4 regions of the Streptomyces sp. NPDC001890 genome follow, and region 1 is predicted to be linked to each of the others. Evidence: riboswitches for the same ligand, from Rfam matches in the RefSeq annotation. Region 1 holds a riboswitch; each other region holds the start of a gene.
The links. A riboswitch is a leader RNA that binds a small molecule or an ion and turns the genes downstream of it on or off. The one in region 1 is predicted to bind cyclic di-AMP.
Positions count from the first base shown of each region.

Region 2: it holds a riboswitch for cyclic di-AMP, as region 1 does, so the genes downstream of both, ACFYY1_RS07455 (NlpC/P60 family protein) here and ACFYY1_RS14955 (transglycosylase family protein) in region 1, are expected to answer to the same signal.
Region 3: it holds a riboswitch for cyclic di-AMP, as region 1 does, so the genes downstream of both, ACFYY1_RS25755 (peptidoglycan DD-metalloendopeptidase family protein) here and ACFYY1_RS14955 (transglycosylase family protein) in region 1, are expected to answer to the same signal.
Region 4: it holds a riboswitch for cyclic di-AMP, as region 1 does, so the genes downstream of both, ACFYY1_RS27565 (transglycosylase SLT domain-containing protein) here and ACFYY1_RS14955 (transglycosylase family protein) in region 1, are expected to answer to the same signal.

Region 1 is NZ_JBIATE010000004.1:84,567-92,354, forward strand. It holds gene ACFYY1_RS14930 (NAD(P)/FAD-dependent oxidoreductase) at 1-114, opposite strand, end outside; gene ACFYY1_RS14935 (exopolyphosphatase) at 575-1,516, opposite strand; gene ACFYY1_RS14940 (DUF501 domain-containing protein) at 1,623-2,156, opposite strand; gene ACFYY1_RS14945 (septum formation initiator family protein) at 2,216-2,686, opposite strand; gene eno (phosphopyruvate hydratase) at 2,794-4,074, opposite strand; gene ACFYY1_RS14955 (transglycosylase family protein) at 4,364-5,131, opposite strand; cyclic di-AMP (ydaO/yuaA leader) riboswitch at 5,135-5,306, opposite strand; gene ACFYY1_RS14960 (transglycosylase family protein) at 5,607-6,554, opposite strand; gene ACFYY1_RS14965 (cytochrome P450) at 6,660-7,788, opposite strand, start outside.
Region 2 is NZ_JBIATE010000002.1:283,330-291,117, reverse strand. It holds gene pcrA (DNA helicase PcrA) at 1-1,770, opposite strand, end outside; cyclic di-AMP (ydaO/yuaA leader) riboswitch at 2,019-2,183, shown strand; gene ACFYY1_RS07455 (NlpC/P60 family protein) at 2,191-3,345, shown strand; gene ACFYY1_RS07450 (hypothetical protein) at 3,406-3,759, opposite strand; gene ACFYY1_RS07445 (NlpC/P60 family protein) at 4,073-5,134, shown strand; gene ACFYY1_RS07440 (GNAT family N-acetyltransferase) at 5,196-5,957, shown strand; gene ACFYY1_RS07435 (LuxR C-terminal-related transcriptional regulator) at 5,983-6,681, opposite strand; gene ACFYY1_RS07430 (PspC domain-containing protein) at 6,665-7,788, opposite strand, start outside.
Region 3 is NZ_JBIATE010000012.1:3,805-11,592, reverse strand. It holds gene ACFYY1_RS25770 (STM4012 family radical SAM protein) at 1-724, shown strand, start outside; gene ACFYY1_RS25765 (STM4011 family radical SAM protein) at 733-1,611, shown strand; gene ACFYY1_RS25760 (SGNH/GDSL hydrolase family protein) at 1,660-2,505, opposite strand; gene ACFYY1_RS25755 (peptidoglycan DD-metalloendopeptidase family protein) at 2,695-3,615, opposite strand; cyclic di-AMP (ydaO/yuaA leader) riboswitch at 3,619-3,775, opposite strand; gene ACFYY1_RS25750 (alpha-galactosidase) at 4,073-6,169, opposite strand; gene ACFYY1_RS25745 (tyrosine-protein phosphatase) at 6,395-7,210, shown strand; gene ACFYY1_RS25740 (DUF6126 family protein) at 7,220-7,387, opposite strand; gene ACFYY1_RS25735 (helix-turn-helix domain-containing protein) at 7,421-7,788, opposite strand, start outside.
Region 4 is NZ_JBIATE010000013.1:187,195-194,982, forward strand. It holds gene ACFYY1_RS27540 (APC family permease) at 1-461, opposite strand, end outside; gene ACFYY1_RS27545 (hypothetical protein) at 623-1,075, shown strand; gene ACFYY1_RS27550 (DUF305 domain-containing protein) at 1,179-1,847, shown strand; gene ACFYY1_RS27555 (class I SAM-dependent methyltransferase) at 2,098-2,877, shown strand; gene ACFYY1_RS27560 (ABC-F family ATP-binding cassette domain-containing protein) at 2,904-4,562, opposite strand; cyclic di-AMP (ydaO/yuaA leader) riboswitch at 5,093-5,278, shown strand; gene ACFYY1_RS27565 (transglycosylase SLT domain-containing protein) at 5,283-5,774, shown strand; gene ACFYY1_RS27570 (FAD-dependent monooxygenase) at 5,820-6,977, opposite strand; gene ACFYY1_RS27575 (TetR/AcrR family transcriptional regulator) at 7,065-7,664, shown strand; gene ACFYY1_RS27580 (hypothetical protein) at 7,677-7,788, opposite strand, start outside.

The DNA of each region.
Region 1 (7,788 bases):
GACCGTGACGGTCGCCTCGCCGTAGCGCATCTTCTTGAGGATGCGCCGAGCTGCGTACAGGCCTACGTACCCACCGCCTACTACGAGGATCCTGGGACGCTCCGTGGTGCTCATGCCATCGAGTATCCACCCCCCTCGGAGGGCATGCTCGTGAGCCCCTTCACAAGCATGTACCCGCCTTCTGCTACACTTCGCCGCCCACGTGACCGAGGTCATGGCGACGCAGGGGAACCACGGTGTGACGACGAACGTTGTTCACCGCTTGTGAGCTGGCCCTTGGCCCTCCGGACGGACCGGACCACCGCTCCGGTTCACCTCTCGGCAACACGTCCGGAACACTCCCGCACGACCTCGCAACGGCCTTGCGGGCGGCCCTGGATGCCCATCCGGAGCAGAACCGCCCTCCACAGAGCCGAATTCCTTGTGAAGAAGTTCACGAACTTCGTCGCGCCGTGTCCCGGGAACCACCCCCCGGGTGGCCCATGAGAGCTCAAAGGTGCAGGCCAAGGTACGCGTGAGCGCCCCTCGCGGAGCGCCCGCGGCAGGGCTGGACAGGCCCTGCCGGCCCCCGCCCCTAGGCGATCGACCAGCCGATCCCGTCGAGGATGTCGTGCTCGCTGACGACGACCTCACGGGCCCCGGTCCGCTCCATCACGGCGAGCAGGATCAGCGCCCCGGACGTGATCACATCGACCCGTCCCGGGTGCATCGCGCCGAGCGCGGCCCGCTCGGCGTGGGTGGAGCCGAGGAGCCGTCCGGTGATCTCCTGGACCTGCTCGAAGGAGATCCGGGAGTGGTGGATCGCCTCGGAGTCGTACGCGTCGAGCCCCAGGGCGATCGCGGCGACCGTGGTGACCGTCCCGGCGAGGCCGACGAGGGTGGCGGCCCCGGCCAGCGGCACGCTCTCCTCGGCGAGGTCGAGGGCGGCCTCGATGTCGGCCCGGATCGCGGCGACCTGGGCGTCGGTCGGCGGGTCGGTGACGACACCGTCGTGCACCAGGTGCCGCTCGGTCATCCGTACGCAGCCGATGTCCACGGAGCGCGCGGCCCGTACGTGGTCGTCGCCGACGACGAACTCGGTGGAGCCGCCGCCGATGTCCACGACGAGATACGGCTTGGCGAGGTGGTCGCGGCCCGCGAGCTCCTTGGTGGCTCCGGTGAAGGAGAACTCCGCCTCCTGGTCACCGCTGATCACCTCGGGCTCGACGCCCAGGATGTCCAGCACCCCGCGGACGAAGTCGTCCCGGTTCTCCGCGTCGCGGGAGGCGGAGGTGGCCACGAAGCGGATCCGCTGCGCCCCGTGCTCCTTGATCACCGTCGCGTACTGCCGGCAGGCCGCGAACGTCCGCTCCAGCGCCTCGGGGGCGAGCCGGCCGGTACGGTCGACGCCCTGCCCGAGCCGGACGATCTCCATCCGCCGGTCGAGCTCGACGAGCTCACCGGTGGACGGATCGGCGTCGGCGACGAGCAGACGGATGGAGTTGGTACCGCAGTCGATGGCGGCCACGCGAGTCATGAAGCACTCCCAGTTCAAGCCCCTCCGGAACCCGGGGGGAGCAACTCGGCCCCTCCGGCGTTCGAGGAGCGGGGGTCCGGGGGCAGAGCCCCCGGGGGACGAACGGTCAGTCCTCGTCCGGCGCGCCGCACGGCGAAACGCACGGCCCCTTGCGCCACCACTCCGGCAGCATCGCGATGGCCTCGTCGCCGAGCGGATTCACCCCGGGACCCGCGGCCAGCGAGTGCCCCACCAGGACGTGCAGGCACTTCACCCGGTCCGGCATGCCACCCGCGCTCGGAAAGCCCTCCAGCACCTCGATCGCGTCGCGCCGCGCGATGTAGTCCTCGTGCGCGGCCCGGTACGCGGCGGCCAGCTCGGGGTCCGTACCGAGGCGCTCGGTCATCTCCTTCATGACCCCGTTCGCCTCCAGCGTGCCGATCGCGGACGCGGCACGCGGGCACGTCAGGTAGTACGTCGTCGGGAACGGCGTACCGTCCTCCAGCCGGGGCTGCGTCTCGACCACGTCCGGGTTGCCGCACGGGCAGCGGTGCGCGATCGCGCGCAGACCGCGCGGCGGACGGCCCAGCTGCTGCTGGAACGCGGCGATGTCCGCCTCGGTGGGCGCGGTGGACTCGGTCTGGGGAGGGGGCGTTTCCATGCCTGCCTAGGTTCTGATCGGGCTGCTCGAACTGCGGTTCTGCAGATGGATGAGGAAAGTCAGTCGCGGTCGGCGCTGTCCACGCCGTCCCAGAGGTTGGAGTGCCACGGCCGGCCGGACTCGTCCGTCCTGCCCTCGCGCTCCTTGACCGCGTCGGGGTCGATCACGGTGTAACCGGTCTCCCCGGGAAGAAGGTAGTGCAGGTGCGTACGGGCCAGCTGCCGGATGTACGCGTCGTCCTGGAGGCGCGCCTTCTCGTCGCGCAGCTCCTCGGTACGGGCCCTGGCCTCCTGCGCGAGGCGCTCCTGGTCGGCGATCTCGTCCCGCTGCGAGACGTACTGCCGCATCGGGTACGCGAGCGCGACCACCAGCGAGCAGACGACGAGCGCGAGGAAGGCCGCCCGGCCGGTGAGCCGTGAGCGGCGGGCCTGGCGGCGGTTCTGGGACCGGTAGACGCGGGCCGCGGTCTGCTCGCCGAGCAGTCGCAGCCGGGTCGCGGTGGAGAACCGGTCCCGGTCCTTCGCGGCCATGTCTCCGCCTCCCCACTACGCACGTCCGTCCCCGCACACGGTACGGGACCGAGTGCGGGGACGGACGGAGGCCATGACCTTCGGCCCCCGGCGGGCCGAAGGGATGATCAGCCCTTGAACCGCGGGAACGCCGAGCGGCCCGCGTACACCGCGGCGTCATCGAGGATCTCCTCGATGCGCAGCAGCTGGTTGTACTTGGCGACACGGTCCGAGCGGGCCGGGGCGCCGGTCTTGATCTGGCCGCAGTTCACCGCGACCGCGAGGTCGGCGATGGTGACGTCCTCGGTCTCGCCGGAGCGGTGGGACATCATGCACTTGAAGCCGTTGCGCTGGGCCAGCTCGACGGCGTCCAGGGTCTCGGTCAGCGAGCCGATCTGGTTGACCTTGACGAGCAGGGCGTTGGCGGAGCCCTCCTCGATGCCGCGGGCCAGGCGCTCCGGGTTGGTGACGAAGAGGTCGTCGCCGACGATCTGCACCTTGGCGCCGAGCTTGTCGGTGATGACCTTCCAGCCGGCCCAGTCGTCCTCGTACAGCGGGTCCTCGATGGAGACCAGCGGGTACGCGGAGACGAGCTCCTCGTAGTACTCGGTCATCTCGGCGGCCGAGCGGGCCTTGCCCTCGAACTCGTACTTGCCGTCCTTGTAGAACTCGGACGCGGCGACGTCGAGCGCGAGCGCGATGTCCTTGCCCGGTGCGTAGCCGGCTTCCTTGATGGCCTCGATGATGAGGTCGAGGGCGGCGCGGTTCGACTCCAGGTTCGGCGCGAAGCCGCCCTCGTCGCCGAGACCGGTCGACAGGCCCTTGGTCTTCAGGACCTTCTTCAGCGTGTGGTAGACCTCGGCACCCCAGCGCAGCGCCTCGGAGAAGGACTCCGCGCCGATCGGCGCGATCATGAACTCCTGGATGTCCACGTTGGAGTCGGCGTGCGAACCGCCGTTGAGGATGTTCATCATCGGAACGGGCAGCAGGTGCGCGTTCGGGCCGCCGAGGTAGCGGAAGAGCGGCAGGTCCGAGGCCTCGGACGCGGCGTGGGCGACGGCCAGCGAGACGCCGAGGATGGCGTTGGCGCCGAGCGAGCCCTTGTTCTCGGTGGCGTCCAGGTCGAACATCGCCTGGTCGATCAGGCGCTGCTCGGTGGCGTCGTAGCCGACGAGCTCCGGGCCGATCTGCTCGATCACGGCGAGGACGGCCTTCTCGACGCCCTTGCCCTGGTAGCGGTTGGGGTCACCGTCGCGAAGCTCAATGGCCTCGAACGCACCGGTGGAGGCGCCGGACGGAACGGCAGCACGGCCCGTGCTGCCGTCGTCGAGGCCGACCTCTACCTCGACCGTGGGGTTTCCGCGGGAGTCGAGGATTTCCCGGGCTACGACGACGTCGATGGACGGCACGAGGCATCTCCTTCTGGGATATGACGCTGGTTGTGCAGGGTCGCTTTGGCCTTGCGCCAAGAGCCTAACCGGCCCGGCCCGGTCAGTCGGCCGACCGCCCGGCCCCTGGGACGAAAAAGGACCCGAGAGCACAGATTCCCGGACAAACAGTCAGATATTTACTGGTCAGTAACTACAACAGTTGAACGGTCCGGCGCTCTCCCGTGCACGAACGGCAGCACCCCGGCCGGGCGCATACGGGGGAATGCGCGCCGGGCCGGGGTGGTACTCGGGGAGGAGCGAGCCGCGACTACTTCGTCAGGTGAAGCTGCTGACCCGGGTAGATCAGGTCGGCGTTCTTGACGATGTCCTTGTTCAGCTCGAACAGCTTCTGCCAGCCGCCCTTGACCTTGTGGTCGGCGGCGATCTTGCTCAGCGAGTCGCCGGAGACGACCTTGTACTCGCCGTCGCCCTTCTTGACCTTCTCGCCGGTCGGCGTGGTGACGGTCTTCTTCGACTCGGCCTGCGGGGCGGTGGTGCGGTCCGAGCGGGAGGCGGCGGGGGCCTCGGTGCGCTCGGCCGGCTTCGGCGCGGCCTGCTGCTTCGGGGCGGCCGGGGCGCTCTGCTGCTCGGAGGCGCCGGAGCTCGCGGTGGAGTTGGAGGAGGAGTTCGAGGAGCCGGTGTCGACGCCCGGGTCGACGCCGTCGTTGGTCAGGTTGCCGGCACCGGCACAGCCCCAGGCACCGGGGCCCTGCATGTCGAGGAGCCGCTCGGCGGTGGCGATCTGCTGGGCCTTGGTGGCCAGGTCGGCGCGGGGAGCGTACTGCGTACCGCCGGCGGCGGCCCAGCTGGACTGCGAGAACTGCAGACCGCCGTAGTAGCCGTTGCCGGTGTTGATGGACCAGTTGCCACCGGACTCGCACTGGGCGACGGCGTCCCAGGTGGCGACGGAGGCGGCGGAGGCGCCGGTCGCGCCCATCAGGGGCACGGCGACTGCGGCACCGGCGACACCGGCGAGCGTGGCGATGCGGACGGCCTTGGACGGGCGGCGGTGCTTGCCCTTGCTGGAAAGCAGCATGGAACTTCTCCTCACCGACGCCTACGAGGTGAGCTGTCGGGTTCGGGCCAAGTGAGTTGCCCGGTCGCACGTCCTAGCACGCGACTTCACCCCAAGCCGGTCCTGATGCGTCTTTCGACGATCGGGCCCGGCGCTTACCTGGGTCCCCCGCTCCTGCCTACGGCGCTTTACGCGTCTGTTCCCTTCGACCGACGGCAGGATTCGGCGTGACGGTCGACGGGGCCCGCGGTGCGAGCGGTTCCGACCGTAAACATACGCAACCCCCACTTTCAAAGATGGACACATCGGACAATCAGCCCTTACTTGCATCTGAAGAACTGTTGTTTCCGCAGGTGGGGCACGATGCGGAAGGGGTCCCCGGACGCGACACGCCAGTTGACGCAAAGAGACCCATGTCTCACTTACGCATAAGCGGACATAGGTCCCTGAACTAGCCCAGTTTTAGGGGCGCTTTTAGTCGATTATCAGACTTCCCTCACTTGGCCTTCACATCGAGATCGAGGCTCTGGCCAGCGAGGATGAGGTCCGGGTCGGCGCCGACGGCGGCCTTGTTGGCCTCGTAGAGCGCGGGCCAGCCGCCGGGAACCTTCTGTGCGTCAGCAATCGACCAGAGGTTGTCGCCGGCGCGGACGGTGTACGTGCCGTCGGCGGCCGGGTCGGGCGTGTCGCGCGCGTCCTTGCCGCCGCGCGAGGCGTGACGGCCCGACTCGCGGCCGTCGGCGTCCGCGGTGCCGCCCTTCTCGGCGGCCGGCGCGCCGCGGTGCTTGCCGCCCTGGCCGCCGGCCGCGTCGGGCGAGGCGGGCGCCTCGGGGGACGGGGTGGTCGAGGCCGAGGGCTTCGGGGACGACTTGGTCTTCCCCGACGGCTTGCCGGACCCCTCCGAGCCGTCCGCGCCGTCGACGGCGTCCGAGCCGTCCGTACCGTCCGAGGCACTCCCGGACGGCGTGGCGTCGCCGGACGGGTCCGCCGACGCGTCGTCAGCCGGCTTCCCGTTCCCGGCCGGGTCCTCGGCGGGCACCGAGCCCGGGTCCACCCCCGGCAGCGTCCCGTCCACGGCCAGGCCGGAGATGACCGCGCAGCTGGGCCAGGCGCGCGGGCCCCGGTCGTCCAGCACCTTCTCGGCCACCTCTATCTGCTGCGCGCGGCTGGCGAGGTCGGCGCGCTCCGCGTACGACTCACCGCCGTACGCCTTCCAGGTCTCCTGCGAGAACTGGAGGCCGCCGTAGTAGCCGTTCTGGAAGTCGGCGCTCCATGCGCCGCCGCTCTCGCACTCGGCCACCCGGTCCCAGGTCGTGGCGTCGGCCGCGTGGGCACCGGACGCGCCGAGCAGCGGGATGGCGATGGCCGATCCGGTCACGCCCGCGGCGACGACGATGGCGGGTGCCTGACGGGGGCGACGGTGTTTGCCGTTCGCGGAGCCCATGGGGTTGCCTTCCGGGTAGCTGACGTGTGACTGGTGAGTCGAACGGTGAACCTAGCCGGGTTCGAACGGGAGTCACAAGTCGATGCAGCACAGATCACGTGAAAGTCACAGAGTTGACGGTGTGTCACTTTCAGCGTGGGCGGACCCCGGGGTGAACTCCACGGGAAGCGTGCGGAGTCCGCGCATGATGAGCCCGCCGCGCCACCGCAAATCGGTAGGTTCCACCGCAAGCCGCAGGTCCGGAAGGCGGTTCAGGAGCGTGGCGAGCGCGGTCTGTCCCTCCAGTCGGGCGAGCGGCGCGCCCAGGCAGTAGTGGATGCCGTGCCCGTATCCGAGGTGCTGATTGTCACGCCGGGCGAGGTCGAGCGTGTCGGGGTCCTCGAAGCGCTCCGGGTCGCGGTCGGCCGCGGCGAGCACCACGAGTACCGGGTCCCCGGCCGCGATGTCCTGTCCGCCGAGCGTCAGCGGTTCGGTGGCGAACCGCCAGGTGGCCAGTTCCACCGGGCCGTCGTACCGCAGCAGCTCCTCGATGCCGGTCTCCAGCAGCCCGCTCTCCCCCGCGTCGAGGGAGAGCTGGAGCCGTTCGCGCTGCGCGGGATTGCGCAGCAGGGCGTAGACCCCGTTGCCGATGAGATTGACCGTGGTCTCGAATCCGGCGAAGAGCAGGATGAAGGCCATGGCCGCGGCCTCGTTCTCGGTGAGGTGCTCGCCGTGGTCGCTGGCCCGGATCAGCCCGGAGATCAGATCGTCCCCGGGGTTCTCCCGCTTGCGGTGGATCAGCTCGGCGAGGTAGCCGCGCATCTTCTTCACCGACCTGGCCACCCCGCCGCGCGGGCCGCCGCCGTGGCGGATCATCATGCCCGCCCAGTCCCGGAAGTCGTCCTGGTCCTCGCGCGGGACACCGAGCAGGTCGCAGATCGCGTAGATGGGGAGCGGGAAGGCGAAGTCGTGGATGAGGTCCGCCTTCCCCTCCGCGATGAAGCGGTCGATGAGGCGGTCCGTCAGTTCCTGTACGCGCGGTGCGAACTCGGCGACCCGGCGCGGGGTGAACGCCTTGGACACGAGGCGGCGCAGCCGGGTGTGGTCCGGCGGGTCGATGTTCAGCAGATGCGTCATCAGCTCCGCCTTGCGCTCGCCCGGGATGCCCGTCTTCCCCTTGGCGTGCGCCGGCTCGGCGTGGTGCGCCGGGTTCTTGGAGAGCCGGGTGTCGGCGAGCGCCTGCCGCGCGTCCGCG
Region 2 (7,788 bases), on a different contig from region 1:
CTGCTCGAATTCGAGGGCCACGGCGGCCAGTTCCTGGAGGTTCTCGATCCGGGTCTCGTCCTGCGGGTCGGTGGACGCCTGGAGCTCGGCGAGATAACCCGTGCGCTCCAGCACGGCCTCCAGGACCACCGCGGGGCCCGCGCCCGACTCGACGATCGTGCGCAGCTCCTCCATCAGCGTGTTGAACCGCTTGACGGCGTTGGCCGACCGGGCCGCCATGCCGTACGCCTCGTCGACCCGGCGCAGCGCCTGCGGGAAGGTGATCTTCTCGCGCATCGACAGCGCGTCGATCATGGCCTCGGCGCGCTCGCCGATGCCGCGCTTGGGCACGTTGAGGATGCGGCGCAGCGGGACGGTGTCCTCCGGATTGGCGAGGACGCGCAGGTAGGCCAGGATGTCCCGGACCTCCTTGCGCTCGTAGAAGCGCACGCCGCCGACGACCTTGTAGGGCAGGCCGACGCGGATGAAAATCTCTTCGAAGACGCGGGACTGCGCGTTCGTACGGTAGAAGATCGCGACGTCACCGGCCTTGGCGTCGCCCGCGTCGGTGAGCCGGTCGATCTCGTCGGCGACGAACTGCGCCTCGTCGTGCTCGGTGTCGGCGACGTAGCCGGTGATCCGGGCGCCCGTGCCGGCCTTGGTCCAGAGGTTCTTGGGGCGGCGGCTCTCGTTGCGCTCGATGACCGCGTTGGCGGCGGACAGGATCGTCTGCGTGGAGCGGTAGTTCTGCTCCAGGAGGATCGTCGTCGCGTTCGGGTAGTCCTCCTCGAACTGGAGGATGTTGCGGATGGTCGCGCCGCGGAAGGCGTAGATCGACTGGTCCGCGTCACCCACGACGCACAGCTCGGCCGGGGCGTCGCCCTCGCCCGCCGGGCCGACCAGCTCGCGTACGAGGGTGTACTGGGCGTGGTTGGTGTCCTGGTACTCGTCGACCAGGACGTGCCGGAAGCGGCGGCGGTAGTGCTCGGCGACGTCGGGGAACGCCTGGAGCAGGTGGACCGTCGTCATGATGATGTCGTCGAAGTCCAGCGCGTTGGCCTCGCGCAGCCGGGACTGGTACATCGCGTAGGCCTGGGCGAGGGTCTTCTCGAAGCCGTCCGCGGCCTGGCCGGCGAAGGTCTCCTCGTCGATCAGCTCGTTCTTCAGGTTGGAGACCTTGGCGGTGAACGACTTCGGCGGGAAGCGCTTGGGGTCCAGGTCGAGATCGCGGCAGACCAGGGCCATCAGCCGCTTGGAGTCGGCGGCGTCGTAGATCGAGAACGACGACGTGAATCCGAGCCGCTTCGACTCGCGGCGCAGGATGCGTACGCACGCGCTGTGGAAGGTCATGACCCACATCGCGTTGGCGCGCGGCCCGACGAGCTGCTCGACGCGCTCCTTCATCTCGCCGGCGGCCTTGTTGGTGAAGGTGATCGCCAGGATCTGGCCGGGGTGCACCCCGCGCTCCGCGAGGAGGTGGGCGATCCGGTGGGTCAGCACCCGGGTCTTGCCCGAGCCGGCCCCGGCGACGATGAGCAGCGGGGAGCCCGCGTGGACGACGGCGGCGCGCTGCTCGGTGTTCAGCCCGTCGAGGAGCGCCGCCGAGTCGATGACGGGGCGGTGCGCGCCGTCGCGGTAGTAGGCGTCCCTGGGCGGCGGGGGCCCGTCGAACACGCCCGCGAAGAGGTCCTCCGGCACCGCTTCGGGTGCGGAGTCCTCGGGGGGCGGCGGGGGCTCTTCCTCCGAGTGCTGGAGGCCGGCCAGGAAGCTGTCGTCAAAGAGGCTGCTCATCGCTTGTCGAGTCTAGGCCGCCCCACCGACACCCGGAGGCCGCATGACCAACCGCACACAGCACGGCGGACACACAGCGGGATCGGCCACCCACTCCACGTGAGGAATTCCGGGCCTCCGCCGCCCGTCGCGGCGAGGTCACGAAAATGTATCGGGCATATCGAACATCAACCTTCCCAGCGGCACCATGGGTTGGCTAGCGTGCTCGACCGGGCGGCCCGTACCCCCTTGAGGCGAACCACGCCGAGCGGGCGCCTGCGCCGAATCCGGACTGCCTCACGGGAGTTCGGAACCGGGGACCCATACGCAGCACCGGGGTGAATCGGTCCTTATCCCCCACTCGGACCGTAGGGCAGCCTTCCGTTCCGCCCGAACCCGACAGCTAACCCGGTAGGCGGTCCACGGAAGGAGATGCCGACCTTGGCATCCCATCGCAAGCCGCGCACCCGGGTGCGCACCACCGCACCGGCCGTCGGTCTCACCACGGCGGCCCTGGCGTCCGTGACCCTGCTCTCCACGCAGAGCGCGATGGCCGCGCCCGACCCGAAGCCCAGCGTCGAGGACGTCCAGAAGCAGGTCGACGACCTCTACCGGCAGGCGGGCACCGCGACCCAGCGGTACAACCAGGCGAAGGAAGCCTCCGCCACCCAGCACGCCAAGGTCGACGCCCTGCTGGACGACGTCGCCAAGCGCGCCGACAAGCTGAACGAGGCCCGCAGGACGCTCGGCACCTACGCGGCCGCGCAGTACCGCAACGGTTCCATAGCGCCGAGCGCCACGTTCTTCCTGGCCGACGACCCGCAGTCGTACTTCGACCAGAGCCAGCTGATGGACCGGATGACCAGCCGGCAGCAGAAGGCGATCACGGACTTCCGTGCGGAGCAGGCCAAGGCGTCGAAGAAGCGCGCCGAGGCGGTGCGGAGCCTGGAGACGCTGACGACGACGCAGGCCACGCTGCGCACCAGCAAGCAGGACGTCCAGACGAAGCTGGGCGAGGCGCGCACGCTGCTGTCGAAGCTGACCGCCGAGGAGAAGGCGCGGCTCGCGGAGATCGAGCGCAAGAAGGAGGCGGAGGCCGAGCGCAAGGCCCAGGAGCTGGCGAAGCAGCAGGCCGCCGCGAAGGCCGAGGCGGACCGCAAGGCCGAGGAGGCGGCGAAGGAGGCGGGGAGCGGCAGCGGTACGGGGACGGGCACCGGATCCGGAACCGGCTCGGACAGCGGCGCCACCACCAAGGCGGAGCAGGTCCTCGCCTTCGCCAGGGCCCAGATCGGCAAACCGTACGTCTGGGGCGCGACGGGCCCGTCGTCGTACGACTGCTCCGGGCTCACCCAGGCCGCGTGGAAGGCGGCGGGGGTCGACATCCCGCGCACCACGTGGGACCAGGTCGAGATCGGCACCCGGGTCGCCACGGCCGACCTGCGGCCGGGGGACCTCGTCTTCTTCTACGACGACATCAGCCACGTCGGCATCTACAAGGGCGATGGGATGATGATCCACGCGCCGAAGCCCGGGGCGAACGTGCGCGAGGAGTCGATCTACTACATGCCGATCTACGGCAGCGTGCGGCCCGCGTAGCGGGCCCGAGCACGCCGCGCCGCCCCGGTGCCCGGGGCGGCGCGGTGCGGTACGGCGGGATCAGACCCAGAGGGTGGCGATGAAGATGTTGAGGAGCGTCAGCCCGCCCACCGCCGCGAAGGCGCCCTTGTCGACCTTCTCCTCGTCCCGCTTGATGTAGACGAGCGCGAGGATGACGATCAGGACCAGCATCTTGACGCCGATCTTGATGTTGTTGACGTGGTTGCCGTCGGCCTCGTTGAGCCCGACCAGTGCGACACCGGTGACCAGCATGGTCAGAGCGCCGTGCAGCATCGCCGGGACGAACCGGGCCGTGCCCGCGCCCATCGCCTTCATCTGGGTCAGGAAACCGCCCAGCAGGGAGGCGATGCCGATGATGTGCAGGGCGACGAAGACATGAATGAGTACGTCCATGAGGCCGCAGCCTAGCCCCGGCCATATCACCACTCGGCAGGCAGGTGCGCCTTCCTCGTCACTTCACTCGCGTCTGCACCAATTGCCTGACTCTGGTGCAATTTTTCCGATCACTCGGCGACAACGCCGCGCCAAATTCGGACAATAAGCGTCATTACGACTCCTGCCCGTGCCCCGGGTTTAGCGTCGCTGACCAGACGACCGGATCACCCCCGCTCCGTACGCGGACGGTGCACCGGTCGCCCCGCCGAGAGTTGTGGCGGGCCCGCCGGTATCCCCCGGCGGGCAGTCGTCAGGAAGGACGCACGCCCTCGTGGCAGCGCATCGAAAACCCAAGCAGCGCCTGTACACCGGCCCTGCTGCCCGCACCGCGGCGACCCTCGTCCTCACCGGGGCCGCCACCGCCGCCGCCCTGCCCGGCCCGGCCCACGCCGAGCCGCAGCGCACCCCCGCCCAGGTCAAGGCCGAGGTGGACCGGCTGTACCACGACGCGGAGGTCGCCACCGAGCAGTACAACGGCGCGAAGGAGAAGGCCATCGCCGCCGAGCACTCCCTCGACACCCTGCGCGACGAGGCCGCCCGCAGGACCGAGCGCCTCAACGCCTCCCGCGACGCACTGGGTTCGTTCGCCGCGGCGCAGTACCGCGCCGCCGGCCTCTCCCCGTCCGTGCAGCTGGCGCTCTCCTCCGACCCCGACCAGTACCTGGAGCGGGCGTCGTACGTGGACCGCATGGGCGACCGCCAGGCCGTCGCGCTCGCCAAGGTCCGGCGGCAGGTCGCCCAGATCGCCACGCTGCGCTCGCAGGCCGAGGGGGAGCTGGCCGCGCTCACCTCCCGCCGGGCCGAGCTCAAGAAGCACAAGGCGACGATCACCACCAAGCTGGCCGAGGCACAGCGGCTGCTCGACCGGCTCACCCCGCCCGAGCGCACCGCCTACGAGAACGCCGGCACCGGGCCGGCCGACGGCACCCGCCCGGCCGACCGCGCCGGCCGCGCCGCGGCGCGCGGCCCCGTCCGGGCGCCGAACGCCCGCGCCGCCGAGGCCGTCGCGTTCGCGTACGGGGCGCTCGGCAAGCCCTACGTCTGGGGTGCCACCGGCCCCTCCTCGTTCGACTGCTCCGGGCTCACCCAGGCCGCCTGGCGCTCCGCCGGCGTCTCGCTCCCCCGGACCACGTACACCCAGATCAACGCCGGGCGGCGCGTCTCGCGCTCCGAACTCGCGCCGGGCGACCTGGTGTTCTTCTACTCCGGCATCAGCCACGTCGGGCTGTACATCGGCAACGGACAGATGATCCACGCCCCGCGCACCGGGTCACCGGTCCGGATCGCGCCGATCGACCAGATGCCCTTCGCCGGGGCCACCCGGGTGGCATAGGCTCCCGTCTCCGACGGCGGGCCCACCCGCCGTCGCCCATCCGGCCGGAGGACCACCCCACATGCCCATGGACGCCGAGGTCCAGAACCACGCCCGTACGCTCGCCCAACGCTCCCCGGACCACCTCCGGGTCGGGCCCTTCACGGTGCGCTACAACCCCAACTGGTCGCTCAAGTACGCCAATTACGCCATACCCGACCAGGACGCCGAGCCGACGCCGGCCGATCTCGACGCGCTGGTCGCGGCGTTCCGCGAGCACGACCGGCTGCCCCGGCTGGAGTTCCTGCCCGGCTCGGCGCCCGCGGTCGAACCCGCGCTGCTCGCCGCCGGGTTCACCGTCGAGAACCGGGCCCCGATCATGGCCTGCGCACCGGACGACCTGCTGACGCCGAAGCCGGTGGACTCCCTCACGATCACCGAACCGGCCACCGACACGGAGCTGGCCGCCGCCGCGCTCGTCCAGCACCACGGATACGGCGGCACCGGCGAACCCGAGGCCGGCGTGGCGGACTGGCTGCGCACCGCGGCCCGCGACGGCGGGGTCGCCGCCCTCGCCACGGTCGACGGCGTACCGGCGGGCGCGGGCGGCTGCTCCGTCCCGGTCGACGGCCTCACCGAACTGGCCGGTCTCGCCGTGACCGAGGCCCACCGCCGCCGCGGCATCGGCGCCGCGCTCTCCGCCCATCTGGCCGCGACCGCCTTCGAGCGCGGCTGCCGGGTGGTGTGGCTGGAGCCGGGCGACGCCGATGTGGAGCGGATCTACGCGGGCATCGGCTTCCGCAGGATCGGCGAGAAACTGAACATCTCGCTCGAACCGGCCTGACGGAGACCGTCACCGGCCATCGGGCTCAGACCAGCCGCCGGGCCGTCGCCCACCGGGTCAGCTCGTGGCGGTTGGACAGCTGGAGCTTGCGCAGCACCGCCGAGACGTGCGACTCGACCGTCTTCACCGAGATGAACAGCTGCTTGGCGATTTCCTTGTAGGCGTAGCCGCGGGCGATCAGCCGCAGCACCTCGCGCTCGCGCTGGGTGAGGCGGTCCAGGTCCTCGTCGACCGGCGGCGCGTCCGTGGAGGCGAAGGCGTCGAGGACGAAGCCGGCCAGCCGGGGCGAGAACACCGCGTCGCCGTCCTGGACCCGGAAGACCGAGTCGACCAGGTCGGCGCCGGTGATGGTCTTGGTGACATAGCCGCGGGCGCCGCCCCGGATGACGCCGATGACGTCCTCGGCGGCGTCCGACACGGACAGCGCCAGGAACCGCACCGGGTTCTCGACCGCGCCCATCAGCGGGGCGCAGCGGCGCAGCACCTCGACGCCGCCGCCGCCGGGCAGGTGCACGTCGAGCAGGACGACCTCGGGGCGGGTCGCCGTGATGACGGTGACCGCCTGGTCGACGTCGGCGGCCTCGCCGACCACCTCGACGCCGGTCTCCTCGGTGCGGCCGATCTCGGCCTGGACGCCGGTGCGGAACATCCGGTGGTCGTCGACGAGCACGACCCGTACCCGGCGCTCCGGGCCGTCGGTCGTCGCCTCAGTGGTCCTGGTCATCGCTCGCCCTCTCCATCTCCAGCTCGACTTCCGTACCCCCACCGGGCACCGAACGCAGCCGCGCCGTACCGCCGTTGCGCTGCATCCGGCCGATGATCGATTCTCGTACGCCCATTCTGTCCCCCGGTACGGAGTCCAGGTCGAATCCCGGACCCCGGTCGCGCACCGAGACGAAGACCGTGCGGCCCTCGACCTCCGCGTAGACCTGCACGGCGCCGCCCTCGCCACCGTACTTGGCGGCGTTGACCATCGCCTCGCGTGCGGCCTGCATCTGCGCGGCCAGCTTCTCGTCCAGCGGGCAGTCGCCGACGACGACCACCTCCAGCGGGACGCCGTGCTTGTCCTCGACCTCGGCGGCGGCGCGCTTGACCGCCTCGGCGAGGGTCTCGGGTTCGTCGTCCTCGTCCTTGCCGGTGCCCTCGGGGTTGTACAGCCAGTTGCGCAGTTCGCGTTCCTGGGCGCGGGCGAGCCTGCGGACCTCGCCGGCGTCCTCCGCGTTGCGCTGGATCAGGGTGAGGGTGTGCAGCACCGAGTCGTGGACGTGGGCGGCCACCTCGGCGCGCTCCTGGGCCCGGATGCGCATCAGGCGTTCCTCGGAGAGGTCCTGGGTCATGCGGACGAGGTAGGGGCCGGCCAGCAGCGCGATGCCGGTGAGGACGGCGATGGCCGCGGTCATGACGTTGCCGAGCTGGGCGGCGGAGCCTCGTACCACCATGAAGACGGCCAGGCCCAGGCCGACCAGGGCGACCCCGGCGAGCCCCCGGGCCAGGTGCAGCACCCGGCGGCGGCTGCCGACCTCCATCCAGCGGGCGCGCCGGGCGTTGTCGGCCTGCCGCCACACCAGTACGGAACCGGCGCCGATCAGCAGCGTGGGCCAGATGTAGCGGTTGGCCCCGCTGCCCATGTCGACGTTGCCGACGAAGATCATGGCACCGATCAGCAGCGCGATCAGGGCGAAGACCTGGCCCCGGTCGGGTTTGCGGAGCCGGCGGCTGCCGTCCGGGGCGGTCTCGAAGACCGAACGCGGTGCCTCGACGCCGCCGACGCCGAGCGGGACGACGATCCAGAACACGGCGTAGAGCAGCGCGCCGAGGCCGTCCGCGAAGA
Region 3 (7,788 bases), on a different contig from region 1:
CGGGCAGACCGAGGAGAGCTGGCGCGCCTCGCTGGACGCGGCGCTCGGCTGGCGGCCGGAGGAGCTGTACCTCTACCCGCTGTACGTGCGCCCCCTGACCGGACTGGGACGGCTCGGTGCCGGCGGCGAGGCCGCGGCGGACGCGGCCTGGGACGAGCAGCGGCTGCGGCTGTACCGCGCGGGCCGGGACCACCTCCTGGCCCATGGCTACGAGCAGGTGTCGATGCGGATGTTCCGCCGCGCCGACGCCCCGCGGACCGACGGGCCCGACGACTACGCCTGCCAGACCGACGGCATGATCGGCCTGGGGTGCGGCGCCCGTTCGTACACCACGCAGCTGCACTACTCCTTCGACTACGCGGTGGAGATGCGGGAGGTGCGGGCGATCATCGACGGCTACGCCGCCACCGAGGACTTCTCGCGCGCGGAGGTCGGGCGGTACGTCGACGGCGACGAGGCACGTCGGCGCCACCTGCTTCAGTCGGTGCTCCAGGCCGAGGGGCTGCCACTGGCCGACTACCGGGAGCGGTTCGGCACCTCGCCGGCCGACGACTTCCCGGCCGAGCTGGCCCGGTTCGAGGCGCGCGGCTGGCTCGACGCGTCGGCCGGGGCGTCCGGACGGCTGCGGCTCTCCCCCGAGGGCCTGGCCCACTCCGACGCGCTGGGACCGGAACTCTTCTCCCCCGGGGTACGCGCCGCGATGGCCGCGTACGAACTGAAGTGAGCACGCCGATGGACCTGACGATCCTCTACCGCGGGCCGCTCTCCTCGTGCGACTACGACTGTCCGTACTGCCCGTTCGCCAAGCGGCGCGACAGCCGGGAGCAGCTGCGCGCCGACCGGGCCGCGCTGGAGCGGTTCACGGCGTGGGCCGCGGCGCAGACCGGTGACCGGATCTCGGTCCTGTTCACGCCGTGGGGCGAGGGCCTGGTCCGTTCCTGGTACCGCCGTGCCCTGGTCGAGCTGGCGCAGCTGCCGCACATCCGCCGGGTCGCGATCCAGACCAACATCAGCAGCCGTACGGGGTGGCTGGCCGAGGCCGGCGCGGCGGGCCGCGAGAAGATCGCGCTGTGGTGCACGTACCACCCGGGGCAGACGCCGTACGAGCGGTTCCTCACCAAGTGCCGGGAGCTGTCCGCGCTCGGCATCCGGCACAGCGTCGGTGTGGTCGGGCTCGACGACCATCTCGACGAGGCGCGGCGGCTGCGCGCCGCGCTGCCGGACGAGGTCTATCTCTGGGTGAACGCGGCGGAGGGACACACCTACACGGACGAGGAGGCGGACCGCTGGACGGCCATCGACCCGCTCTTCGGATACAGCCGGCATCCGCACCGGTCGGCCGGGCTGCCCTGCCGGACCGGTGAGTCGGTCATCTCGGTGGACGGTGACGGCACTGTGCGCCGCTGTCATTTCGTACCGGCGGAGCTGGGCAATCTCTACGACGGGAGCTACCGGCGGGCGCTCGGTCCGCGCGCCTGTCCGCTGGCGGTCTGCGACTGCCACATCGGGTACGTGCACCTGGAGACGCTTCCGCTGTACGACGTCTTCGCGGGCGGTGTGCTGGAGCGGATCCCGGCGGCTGTGCTGCCGTCGCTCGCCGGACCGGCCTGAGGTTTCAGGCGGGTCGGGCGAGCGACGGCGCCACGGCCCCGGAGACCGTCAGAGCGGCAGGAGGTCGGGGCGCTTCGCTTCGACGTGGTCGCCGGAGGACTCGCCGCGCAGCCGCCGGCCGATCCATGGAACCAGGTACTCGCGCGCCCAGTGGATGTCGTCGCGCCGTACTTCGAGGGTGCCGCGCTGTGCCTGCGGGGGCCATTCCTGGTCGGGGTCGGCCGGTACGTCGATGCCGAGGACCTGGGCGGCGCGCAGCGCGACCCTGGTGTGTCCTTCGGGCGACAGGTGGAGCCGGTCGTCGTCCCAGGCGCGCCGGTCCTGGACGGACCGCAGCGACCACAGGTCCAGGACCGGGCAGTCGTAGCGGTCGGCGATGGCCCGCACATGGGCGGTGTAGGTGGCGATCTTGCCGCGCAGATGGCGCAGCACGGGAACGCCACGGGTGTCGAAGCCGGTGGTGACCATGACCGTGCCGACCGCCCCGGTCAGCTCGGCCACCGCGCGCTCGAAGCGCTCGGCCACGTCGTCGGGGTCGGTGCCCGGCCGGATGATGTCGTTGCCGCCCGCGCAGAAGCTCACCAGGTCGGGTGCGAGCTCCTTGGCGCGCGGCACCTGCTCCTCGACGATCTGGTCGAGGAGGCGTCCGCGTACGGCGAGATTGGCATACCTGAAATTCCCGTGCGCGGAACCTTCCGTTCCCGTCGCCGCGTCGGGGTCCGGGAGCTGGTCCGCGAGAAGTACCGCGAACCGGTCCGCCCAGCCGACGAAGGTCCCGTCCGGGCCGGGGTCGCCGACTCCCTCGGTGAAGCTGTCGCCAATCGCCGCGTACGACCCGATGACGCCCTGTCGATTGTTGACGCCACGTTGGTTTTTTCTCGAATCGTCTGCCACAAACGCTTATCCTGCACCGCCGAATGTGACCTACGCGACCGTAATAAAGGGTTGACGGGTGGTGAGATAGACCACCCGGTCAGTTTTTGGTAAAGGGGGAATAAGCAGAAGAGGCGGTGCGCCGCCGCGCACCGCCTCTTCCGTGTTGCTCAGGTCATGCTCTGTCGCTCAGCTGCCAGGCCGTTCGGCTCAGACGTAGATGCCGTGCGAGGCCAGGAAGGCGATCGGGTCGATGTCCGAGCCGTACGCCGGGCCCGTGCGGACCTCGAAGTGCAGGTGCGGGCCGGTGGAGTTGCCGGTGGAACCGGAGAGGCCGATCTGCTGGCCCACGGTCACGGTCTGACCCGCCGAGACGGAGAGCGAGGACAGGTGGCCGTACTGCGAGTAGTGGCCGTCGGCGTGCTTGACGACGACCTGGTTGCCGTACGCGCCGCCCCAGCCGGCGGTGACGACGGTTCCGGAGGTGATGGTCTTGACGCTGGTACCGGCGGCGACGGGGAAGTCGATTCCGCTGTGGCTGCCGCTGGACCAGTTGGAGCCGGAGGCGCGGTAGTTGGTGGTGTGGTTGCCGGGGACCGGGTGGACGTAACCGGAGCCGGTGCTCTGGGTGGCGGCCGGGGCGGAGGCCGGGGCCTTGGACTCCGGGGCGGCGGTGGAGGGCTTGGCCGGGGCGGCCTTCTCGACGGTCACCGAGGGCGCCTTCGACGGGAGGGCCGAGGCGGTGCCGGCGCCGGTGGGCGCGGTGTGGCCGGCGGCCTTGGCGCCGAGGGTCAGCTTCATGCCCGGGAAGATCAGACCGGGGTTCTCGCCGACGACCTCGCGGTTGTCCTGGTACAGCTTCTGCCAGCCGCCCTTGATCTGGTGCTCGGCGGCGATCTTCGACAGGTAGTCGCCGGAGACGACGGAGTACGTCGTGGTGGCGGCCTGCTTCTGCGCGGCCGGGGCGGCGTGCGCGACGGCGGCCGACTGCGGCGCGGCGGCCGGGGCGGCCTGGGCGCCGGTGGCACCGAGCAGCGGCAGTGCGACGACGGCGCCGCCGGCGCTCACCGCGGCGACGCCACGGGCGATGGTGCTGATCTTCGGACGACGGTGCTTACCCGATATGGGCATGGCGTGTTTCCTCTCCGGCGCCTGCGAGGTGAGCTGTCGGGTTCGGGCTGGAGATGCCCGGCCGCGCTGAGCGCGACTTCACCCCGAGCCGGCCGGATTTCTCCGGTCGGCGGCTTACCTGGTTCCCCCGCTCCTGCCACGCGATGAGTGGATGTGAATTCCGGACGGCGGCAGGATTAGGCGGTCCGACCGGATTGACGGTGACCGTAAGCGAGTCGGGACGACGAGAACAAGCCACGGGTTCCACACCGGAATCCACGCCCGGGAATTCGGCGCGGAATTCCGGTCACACTCCGTGGATTAAGGATCTTGGCTTTCCGCGCGGCGCACGGAATACCCGACCCTCCCGTCGCCACACACCGTCACGGATATGATCCCGCTCACGAGGCGCCCCCCATGTCCCTTATAAGCAGGCCATGTTCAGGCAAATCCCATCATTACGGACATATGCCGCCCATCATCCCCGGCGGAGCCTCAGCACCCGGGCGTCGAGATCACCCCGGAGTCCGGTGTGCAGCCCCTGGTGCAGCAGTGCCGAACCGTGGTGCACCTCCCCCGTGTCCAGGCAGGTGTACGTCGCCGAGGCGTCGAGCCCGCGCAGCCGCAGGACCGGGGGCCGCTCCCCGTACCGCTGCGCCTCCAGCCACATCAGGACCACGGCGTCGTCCCCGTGGACGTACTGGACCGCGCTCAGCGAGCCGCGCGGCTCACGCAGCCGGTACAGCGCGCCCTGCTGCACGACCGGCCGGATCTCCTTGTAGAGGTCCACCCAGGTCCGCGCCTCCGCCAGCTCCGCCTCGCTCCACCGGGTAAGGTCCCCGCCGACCCCGAGCACACCGGCCATCGCGCTCACGAAACGGAAGCGCAGCGAGCTGACCCTGCCGTTGAGCTGGTCGTTCGGGCTGTCGGTGACCCAGGCGGCCATCACCCGGGCCGGGTGGAGGTGGCCGAAGCCCTCCTGGATGGCGAGACGGTCGAGCGGGTCGGTGTTGTCGGAGGTCCACACCTGGTCCGTACGGGACAGGATCCCCAGGTCGATCCGGCCCCCGCCGCCCGAGCAGGATTCGAAGGCGACCGCGGGATGCGCGGCCCTGAGCCGGTCGATCAGTGCGTACAGGGCGTCCACATGCTCGATCCAGAGCTTCTGCGGGTACTCCTCGCCCGGCCAGCCCGCGTCGGTGAAGCAGCGGTTGAAATCCCATTTCACATAGTCGACGGGAGTTTCGGTGAGCAGTGTGTCCAGCTGTTCCCAGAGATATGCCTGCACATCGGGGCGGGCCAGATTGAGCACCAGCTGGTTGCGGTACTCCGTCCGCGCCCGCCCGGGGAAGTGCTGCACCCAGTCGGGATGCGCGCGATGGAGATCGCTGTCGGCATTGACCATTTCCGGCTCGACCCAGATACCGAACTGCATGCCGAGCCCGTGCACTTCGTCGGCGAGCGGCTTCAGCCCGCCGGGAAAACGGTCCGGATTCGGCGTCCAGTCGCCGAGCCCGGCCCGGTCGCTGGTCCGCTGCCCGAACCACGCGTCGTCCACGACGAACAGCTCGACGCCCATCGCGGCGGCCCGCTCGGCGAGGGCCCGCTGCTGGTCCAGCGAGATGTCGAAGCCCGTCGCCTCCCAGGAGTTGTAGAGCACCGGCCGCAGGTTCTCCGCGTCCGGGATCACATGGGCCAGCTGCCAGGCGTGCCAGGCGCGGCTCGTCCCGCCGAACCCCTGCCCGCTCCACAGACCGGCGAAGACGGGCGTGGTGTACGACTCCCCCGGCGCCAGCCGCAGCAGTCCGGAGTCGTCGTAGCCGGCGCCTCCGGTGATCTGTACGAGCCCGTCGGGCAGCCGCTGCACACAGATCCGCCACGACCCGGACCAGCCGAGCGCGCAGCCGTACACCTCGCCGTTCTCCTCGGTCGCGGCGCCGTCGGCGTCCAGCGCGACCCAGGGCAGGAACTGGTGGCCGGTGTGGCCCCGCCTGCTGGAGATGACGCTCTCGCCATGGATCAGCTCCGCCCGCTCCAGCCGCGATTCCGCCGCCCAGCGCCCGTGCAGCCGGCTCAGCCGCCAGCCGTCACGGGCCGGGAGCGACCACGCGGCCGCGTCGGCGCGCAGCAGTTCCAGCGGCGGGCCGTCCGGTCCGGCGTGGGCGACGGTGGCCCAGCGCTCCACGACGTCGAAGTCGTCCCGCATCCGGTAGTGCAGGGTCAGGGCGAGCCGGTGCACGGAGTCGGTGAAGGCGATCCGCAGCTCGTCCCCGTCCGCCTCGGCGGCACCGAAGGTCCACTCGGTGCCCCGGACCTCGGGGGTACGCACCGAGAGGGCCGGGCGGACGAACCTGGGCCCGCCCTCCACCGGATACTCCTCCCGGCCGTCGAGATGGGACTCGAAGGCCCTGAAGGGCAGCTCCGGGGCGGCGGCCAGCGCCTCCGCCGCCGCGAGGCCGATCCTCGGCCCCCAGTGCAGATGGACCAGCTCGTCCTGATCGGTCAGTCGCAGTGCGTAGCTGCTGCTCGCCCCGGTGAGCAGCCAGGTCCGGCCGGTCTTGCCCGTCTCGATCATCGCATCCCCACATTCGAACAGTTCCGCACATCATCGACCATCAGCGGGGCGCGGGCAACGGCCCGGCGAGGAATTGGCCGGGCGGATTCGCCGCGGGAGAACCGGAGTTCACCCGGGTATCGACAGGGAAAGGCCGAGATGATTGCCTGAAGAATCAATGTCGTATCGTCGCGGGAGTGGCCTTGCCCGCGACTCGCGCCGGCATCAGAAACTCCAGGAGTCACCGTGACGCAGCAGCTGCCGCAGATCCCGTCGACGGAACCCGAGCTGGCGGGTGTCCGCAACTTCCGCGACGTGGGCGGGCTGCCCACCGTGGACGGGCGTCGGGTGCGGCACGGGCGGCTCTTCCGCAGCGGTCACCTCGCGCGCGCCACCGCCGAGGACGCCGCGTTCCTCGCCGGGCTCGGTCTGCACACGATCTTCGACTTCCGCAACGCGGCCGACCACCGGCTCGACGGGCTGGACGTCGAGCTGCCGGGCGTACGGAATGTGAGCATCCCGCTCTCCGACCCGGCGGACGGCTCGCAGTTCTGGCACATGGTCCGCAACGGCGATGTCGAGCAGTTGCGCTCGATCCTCGGCGACGGCAAGGGGACGGACCGGATGGTCGCCTCCTACCGCTCGATCATCCGGGAGCGCACCGCCGAGCACAGCCGGGTGCTGCACGCCCTGGCCGAGGACAGCGTTCCCGCCCTGATGCACTGCGCGGCGGGCAAGGACCGGGCCGGGCTGTCGATCGCGGTGTCACTGCTCGCCGTCGGCGTCGAGCGCGAGGCCATCGAGGCCGACTACCTGAAGTCCAACGACGCCCACCGCCGCTACGAGGTGAAGCGCAGCGACACCTCGGCGGACGGCATGTCGGCCGAGGTGATGGAACTGCTGAACCCGCTCTTCGGCGCCCATGCCGAGTACCTGACAGCGGCGTTCGACACCATCGAGGAGACCTGGGGCAGCACGGACCGCTACTTCTCCGAGGGCCTGGGGCTCACCCCCGGGACCCGGGACCGGCTGCGTGACCGGCTCCTGGCCGAGGCATCGTAGCGGGCCCGGTCAGCCCTTGCCGGCCACCGCGAAGAGCAGGTAGAGGAAGGCCGCGAAGATGTGTCCGGCGATGAGGTAGGCGAACAGCCTGATCACCACGCCGCGCGGAAACTTCCGCTCCTGGGCCTCGTAGTTCTTCCTCGACCCCAGCGGGTCGAAGTTCTCTGAATCGGACATGACGATCCTCTCTGGCGACCGGAGGAGCCGGTCTCAGCGACGGTGGACCCCGCTGCCGAGGCACAGCTCGGCGGCGGGGCTCTGCAGCAGGGTGTGGACGAAGAGCAGCTCGGCACCGTCACGGTCGACGGCCGTGATCCGGTGCGGGGTGAGCGAGTCGAAGTGCGCGCTGTCGCCCGGCGCGAGGTCGTGCACGGTCTCCCCGAGCCAGACCCTCAGGTGCCCGGCGAGCACGTACAGCCATTCCTCGCCGGGATGGACCCGCACGAGATCGCTCTGCGCGGCCTGCGGGACCCGGACGCGGAGCGCCTGCATCGCCCGGCCGGAACCGCCGGCCTGCCGGTACATCCAGCCGTCCGCCTCGGCCCCCTCGTACTTCCCGCCGCGGATGATCGCGTCAC
Region 4 (7,788 bases), on a different contig from region 1:
ATCACCCGGGTCAGCCGGGCGGACCTGTGCACGCCGGTGTAGTTGAGCGCGGTCAGGGCGACCACCGCCGCGACGGCCACCGCGTGCTCCTGGCCGGGCCACACGTAGGAACCGACGGTCAGTGACATCGCCGCGCAGGAGGCCGTCTTGCCGACGACGAAGGCCCAGCCGGCCAGCCAGCCCCAGAACTCGCCGAGCCGCTTCCTGCCGTACACGTAGGTGCCGCCGGACTCCGGGTGGCGGGCGGCCAGCCGGGCGGAGGACGTCGCATTGCAGTAGGCCACCAGCGCGGCCAGACCCAGCCCCGGCAACAACCCGGATCCGGCCGCGGCCGCGGCGGGCGACGGCGCGACGAAGACGCCCGCTCCGATCATCGAACCCAGGCCGATCACCACGGCGTCGAACAGACCGAGACGGCGTCTCAGCCCGCCCGTCGCCGCCGGCGTCGTCGATGTGGTCATCGTCCGCTCCAGCCGCCACAGGTACACAGTCGGGGGCACCGTAGCCGGGCAAGGTGTCCGGCAGGGGGCGGGGCAGTACGGCTGGGGAAACCCGGTGGGGGTATCGTCGGGCACGCACGACAGGACCCGTCGACCCGCACGAGCGAGCAATCGAGGCAGCCGTGGAACGCGGACGGACACGCACACCGGGAGCGTCCCGGCTGCTCGTGCTCTGTGCCGTCCTGCTCGGGCTGTTCCTCATGCACGGAGCACCCGCGAGCGCCGCGGAGGGCTGCCACGACGCGATGACCGTCACGGCGGCCGCACCCGCGCCAGGGCCCGTGCAGGTGACCGCCGGTCACGAGGGCATGCCGGCGACCGCCGGTCACGCGGCCGTGCGGGCCGAGCACGGTTCCGCTCGGGCGGCTGCCGCCATGCCCGGGATGAACGGCGAGTCGTGCGTATTCACCCATGCCCGTGACCGGGTGCTGCCGCTGCTGATGGCGCTGGGCCTGGTGCTCCTGGCCGTTCGGGCACCCGCCGGGCGGCGTACGGCCGTACGCGGACCGGCCCGGCGGGGACCGCCGTTGGCCGGCAGGGGGCTGCTGCTCCAGGTGTGCATCGCGCGGACGTGACAGGAATCCGCCGGTCCACGGCCCTTCGAGGCCGGACCGGCCGGACGAACCTGCCCCATTCGCGCGCCACGGACGTGGTGCATCCATCTGGAGAGAACCTCTGATGTCCGCTTCCCGCTGCTCTGCCGCCCGCCGCCGCACCCTCGCGGCCGCCGGCACCGTCGCCGCCCTCGCTCTGGCACTGACCGCCTGCGGCTCCTCCGACGGCTCGAAGCCCGACGGTTCGTCCATGCCCGGCATGGACCACGGCTCGGCCGGAGCCTCCGCACCGGCCACCCCCGGCGCCGAGTTCAACGACGCCGACGTCGAATTCGCGCAGCAGATGATCCCGCACCACCAGCAGGCCATCGAGATGGCGAAGCTGGCCGACGGCCGCGCCGCCGACCCCGAGATCAAGAAGCTGGCCACCGCGATCGAGAAGGCCCAGGACCCCGAGATCGAAACGATGAAGGGCTGGCTGACGTCGTGGGGCAAGCCGCTGCCCTCGTCCTCGATGGGTGACATGCCCGGGATGGATCACGGCTCGGACGGCTCGGGAATGCCCGGAATGATGTCCGACAAGGACATGAGCGATCTGACGGCCGCCAAGGGCAAGGACTTCGACAAGAAGTTCGCCCAGCTCATGATCGGGCACCACCAGGGCGCCGTCACCATGGCCGAGGACGAGCAGAAGCACGGCGACAACGCCGATGCGAAGAAGCTCGCCGGTGCCGTCGTCACGGCCCAGACCGCCGAGATCGAGCAGATGAACAAGATCATCGACAGGCTCTGACCCCGGCAGGGGTGCGGGCTGTCGGCACACGGGGCCCGCACCCCTTTTCCCGGTCCGGCCGGTACGGACACTTCCCGCTGACCGCTGACCGCTGACCGCTGACCGCTGACCGCTGACCGCTGACCGCTGACCGCCGACTGCCGACTGCCGACCGACCGCCGACCGACGCCCGGTCGGCGGCCACCGGAATCGCCGCCGGACTTGCGGCCAGGGGGTGGCCGAGTGCCGACAGCGTGGTTAGCGTGACCGAATGAACCGTGACGAACAGCTGCTGCACGCCTCGTCGTTCGGCGCGGCGGCGGTCGCGTACGCCGAGCACCGCCCGGACTACGTTCAGGACGCGGTGGGCTGGGCGCTCGAACCCGCGCCCGGCCCACGCGTGCTCGACCTCGGCGCCGGAACCGGCAAACTCACCGCCACCCTGGCCGCGACGGGTGCCGAAGTGATCGCGGTCGAGCCCGACCCGGCGATGCTGACCGAGCTGCGCCGTTCGCTGCCGGATGTCCGTGCCCTGCGGGGCAGCGCCGAGTCGATCCCGCTGCCGGACGCCTCCGTCGATGCCGTGCTGGCCGGCAACGCCATGCACTGGTTCGACATGGCCGTCGCCGGACCCGAGATCGCCAGGGTCCTCGCACCCGGCGGCGTCCTGGCCGGCCTGTGGAACCTCATGGACGACCGGGTCGACTGGGTCGCCGGGCTGGCACGGATCGGCGGGAGCGCGGCCGTCGGCCCGAGGGACACGCCCACCAGCTGGCGCGTCGAGACGGCGGACATGCACCTTCCGAGGACCGGCGGGGCCGCCCGCTTCGGCTCCCCGGAGCAGGCCGAGTTCCCGCACGGGCAGCACCGCACCGCCGACTCCCTCGTCGCGACCATCGGGACGCGGGCGGGGGTGCTCGTCATGCCGGAGGAGGAGCGGGAGGCACTGCTGGGCAGGATCCGCGCCTTCCTCGCAAGCCGGCCCGAGACCGCCCGCGGCGCGTTCACGCTCCCGATGCTGACCGGCGTGCTGCGCGTCCGGCGATTGTGAAGCGGACGGGGCCGATCGCCCCGGCATCAGTCGATCGGGCTCCGTAGCAGTTCCGCCACCTCCTCCGCGTCGGTCTCCCGCAGCTCCTCCCCGACCAGCAGCCACCTGGTGATGCCGACCGATTCGAGGAAGGCCAGGTCGTGACTGGCGATCAGGAGCGCGCCCTCGTAGGAGTCGAGCGCACCGGTCAGCTGCCGCACACTGGCGATGTCCAGGTTGTTGGTCGGCTCGTCCAGCATCAGCAGCTGCGGGGCCGGTGCGGCGAGCATCGTCGCCGCGAGGGCGGCACGGAAGCGTTCCCCGCCCGACAGCGTGCCCGCCGGCTGTTCCGCGCGCTTGCCCTGGAAGAGGAAGCGCGCGAGCTGGGCGCGGATGTGGTTGTCGGTGACCCCGGGCGCCATCCGGGCCACGTTCGCCGCGACGCTCAGTTCGTCGTCCAGCACATCGAGCCGCTGCGGCAGGAACCGCACCGGCACGAAGGTCCTGGCCTCGCCGGACAACGGGGGCAGCTCACCGGTGAGCGTGCGCAGCAGCGTCGTCTTACCGGCGCCGTTGCGGCCGACGAGCGCGACGCGCTCCGGTCCGCTCACCTGGAGGGCGCCCTCGCTCAGCCTGCCGAACCGGGGGCGCAGTTCGCTCAGGCGCAGCACGGTGCGCCCGGTGGGCACCGCCGTGTGCGGGAGGCTCACACGGATCTCGGCGTCGTCGCGGATCGCGTCGGCGGCCTCCTCCCGGCGTTCGCGCGCCTCGCTGAGGCGCTCCTCGTGGACGCCGCGAAGCCTGCCCGCCGACTCCTGCGCCGCTCGCTTCCGGCGGCCCGCCAGGATCTTCGGGAGGCCGCCCTCGGCCTCCGCCTTCCGGCCGTTCTTCTGGCGCCGCGCCAGCTTCACCCGGGTCTCCTCCAGTTCACGCTTCTGGCGGCGCACATCGGCCTCCGCGGCCCGCAACATCCGTCCTGCGGCCTCCTGTTCGGCGGCCACGGCCTCCTCGTACGCCGACCAGCAGCCGCCGTACCAGTTCACCGAACCGGTGCGCAGCTCGGCGATGCGGTCGACGCGCTCCAGCAGTTCCCGGTCGTGGCTGACCACGACGAGCACGCCCGAGCGCCAGGAGTCGACGGCTTCGTAGAGGCTGCGGCGCGCGAACGCGTCGAGGTTGTTGGTGGGTTCGTCCAGGAGCAGGACGTCGGGGCGCTCCAGCAGCAGTGCGGCCAGCCGGAGCAGAACGGTCTCCCCTCCGGACAACTGCCCCACGGTGCGGTCCAGTTCGATGCCGCCGAGGCCGAGCGATCCCAGTGTCGCCAGGGCCCGTTCCTCGATGTCCCAGTCGTCGCCGATCGTCTCGAAGTGCTTGTCGTCGACGTCCCCGGTCTCGATGGCGCGCAGCGCGTCGCGCCGCTCGGCGATGCCCAGGGCCCGGTCCACCCGCAGTGTGGTGTCGAGGGTGATGTCCTGCGGGAGGTGGGCGAGGGTACCGCCGACGCTCACCGATCCCTGGGACGGGCGCAGTCGACCGGTGAACAGCCGCAGCAGGGTGGACTTGCCCGCGCCGTTGGTGCCGACGAGCCCGACGCGCCCCCGGCCGATGCTGAGCGAGAGCCCGTCGAAGACGGTGGTGCCGTCCGGCCACCGGAAGGCCAGGGCCGAGCAGGTGAGGGAGGCGTGGGGGGTGGTGGGTGTCGCCATGGTGTTCCTCGCATTCGCAAGCGCAGTGAAGGGGGGCTTCGTATGCGAGCACCACGCGGCGACCGGGCAGCGGAAGGAGGTGCGGCGGTCCTGAAGATCGAGGGACGGCTCCTGCACCGAGGTCGCATCCACGCGGGGTCACGGGCAGCGCGAAGCACTGCTACGGCGTGACGGGCGTACGGGCGAAGCCGTACGGCGTGATGTTCGCGAACCTCAGATGCGCAACGTCCACCTCGATCGGAGACAACAGGACATCAAAACTGTAACGGCCGGGCGGAGGTGTGGCAATGTCACCCGGCCTCGGCGATCGCGGGGCGAAATGCCCGCTTTTGTGAATTCGTGGCGCGAGTCACGTTCGGCCCGTGGGGAGCCGTGCCCCGTGAATGGGTTCCCGTTCCGCACAAGGGGAGTGGGGTGTGCGGTGTGAGGTGGATTACCGAAATTCCCGTTAATCGATCTTGTGGGTGAATTGCATTCGGAAATTGGGGTCTTGTCCCATTCGGCTTTCCTCGCCTACGGTCACCGTCAATCCGGACGGAACGCCGAATCCTGCCGCCGTCCGGCAATCCGACCACTCATGTACGGCAGGAGCGGGGGACCCAGGTAAGCCGCCGGTCCGGAACCCGGAACGGCTCGGGGTGAAGCCGCGCTCGTGTGCGGCCAGGCATCTCCAGCCTGAACCCGACAGCTCACCTCGCAGGCGACGGAGAGGAATCCACCATGTCCGCAACGGGTACGTACCGTCGTCGCAAGTCCACCCCGCTGACCCGCGGTTTCATAGCCGTGGGCACGGGCGCCGCCGCCCTCCTGCTGCCGCTGCTCGGTGCCCACACCGCCTCGGCGGCTCCGGTGCAGTCCGCCGCCGCACCGGCCGCGCAGTCCGCGACGTACACCAACGATCTGGACGGCTGGATCAAGGAGTCGCTGGCCGTCATGGCCGAGCACAACATCCCGGGCAGCTACGACAGCATCCACCGCAACATCATGCGCGAGTCGTCCGGCAACCCCCGGGCCATCAACAACTGGGACTCGAACGCCGCCGCCGGGACGCCGTCCAAGGGCCTCCTCCAGATCATCGATCCGACGTTCCGGGCCTACCACGTGCCCGGGACCTCGATGGACAGCTACGACCCGGTCGCCAACATCACGGCCGCGTGCAACTACGCGGCCGCCAGGTACGGCTCCATCGACAACGTCTTCGGGGCGTACTGACGCACGCGACACCACCGCCGCACGGCCGGGGCTCCGCCCCCGGGGTCAGCCCGGCCCCGGGGGCGTCCAGTCGGCGTGGCGGAGGACCGCGCGGACGGTGACACGGGACGGCGCGAGACGCATCGCCGTATTGCGCAGCGCGACGGCCACCGGGTGGGAGAGCTGCTGACCCATCCGGCCGGCCTGCCGCGCGGCCCGTGCGACCGACTGGCTGCGGGGCCGGCGCTCCGCGTCGTAGCGGCCGAGTGCCGACTCGACGGTCGCTGCGCCGGACAGTGCGGCGGCCAGTGTCGCCGCGTCCTCCAGCGCCTGGCAGGCCCCCTGGCCGAGGTTCGGGGTCATGGCGTGCGCGGCATCGCCGAGCAGGGCCACCCGGCCCGCCACGTAGGAGGGAAGCGGGACGACCAGCTCGTGGACGTCATGGTGCAGGACGGCCTCGGGCCGGGTCGCCGCCAGCAGGGCGGGAATGGGGTCGTGCCAGCCGTCGAACCGGCGGCGGACCTCCGCCAGCGGGTCCGGGTGGCGCACGCCGGCGGGCGCGTTGAGCACCGCGTGCCACTCGGCCCGGCCGTCGGCGAAGGCGATGTGACCGAACTCGGCCCCCGGTCCCCAGGTCAGCTCGAAGTCGGTACGAAGGTCGACCGGTGACTCCGTGATGGCGCGCAGCACCGTCGACCCGCTGTGCGCCGCACCGGGGTGCCCCGGGAAGAGCAGGCCGCGCAACCGGCTGCTGATCCCGTCTGCGGCCACGACCAGGTCCGCCTCCAGCCGGGTGTCACCGGCGGCCAGCCGCACCCGCGAGGCGTCGGAGCGGTCGACGGACGTCACCTCGGACCCGATGACCAGGGACTCGGGGGGCAGGGCGGCGCGCAGCAACCGGTGCAGCTCGGCCCGGGGGATGCCCATGATCGGGGTCCCCAGCTCACGTTCCAGTGCCGCACCGTCCATGCGCGCCAGCAGGCGGCCGTCCGGGGTGCGGGTGCCACCGGTGTACTGCGGCCGCGCGGCCGCGCGCACCGCCGCGCCGACACCGAGGGCGTCCAGCGCGCGCATGCCGTTGGCGTGCAGGGAGATGCCCGCGCCCGCGTCGTCGAGGGTGCGGGCGCGTTCGACGACCGTCACCTCCCAGCCGATGAGCCGCAGCCCGATCGCGGCGGCCAGCCCGCCGATGCCGCCGCCGACCACCACCGCGCCGTTGCCCATGCCGGGTCCCCTCTCGTGCCCTGCCTCGACCTTCTACAGCTGTAGAAAGAGCGTACTACGTCGTCTCTACAGGTGTAGAAAGGGGTGATGACCACAGATCGACGGACCGTCCTGGCCGATGCCGCCATCCAGGTGCTGGCCGAGGAGGGGATGCGGGGCCTGACCCATCGGGCCGTGGACCGGGCGGCCGGCCTGCCGCCCGGCACCACCTCGGCGTACTACCGCACCCGTCAGGCCCTGCTCACCGCGCTCGTCAGGCGGCTCGTCGCGCACGACCAGGCGGAACTCCAGGCGGCCGGCGAGCGGGCGCCGGTGATGCGCGACGCCGGTGAACTGGTGGACGGGCTCGCCGGTTTCGTCGAGCGGCGGCTGACCGGAGCGGGGCGGCAGCGCTCGCTCGCCCGTTACGCGTGCGCGGTCGAGAGCGTGCGCCACCCGGAGCTGCGCGAGATTCTCGTGCCGCGGGAGAACGCGGCCCGTGACGCCGTGCGGGCGTTCCTGCGTGCGCGGGGGGTGGCCGACGCCGAGGGCCGCACGCTCACGCTGCTGGCCTGTGTGGACGGGCTGGTCTTCGACCGGCTGGTGGGCGGCGGGGAAGTACCGAGGGACGAGATCTCCGGCCTCGTCGCCACGGCCCTTCGTGGCCCCGGCTCACATGGGGGGCGTGACGGTGACGCCCCGGGGTGATGCCGGGCCGCGTCACTCCTGGGCGGGTTCCGCCGCCTGTCGCCGCGGTTCCCGGCGGGGCAGTACGGGAACGGTCGCCGCCTCCCCGTTCCGGACCGCCTGCACCGCCGCGTCGTGCAGGCGA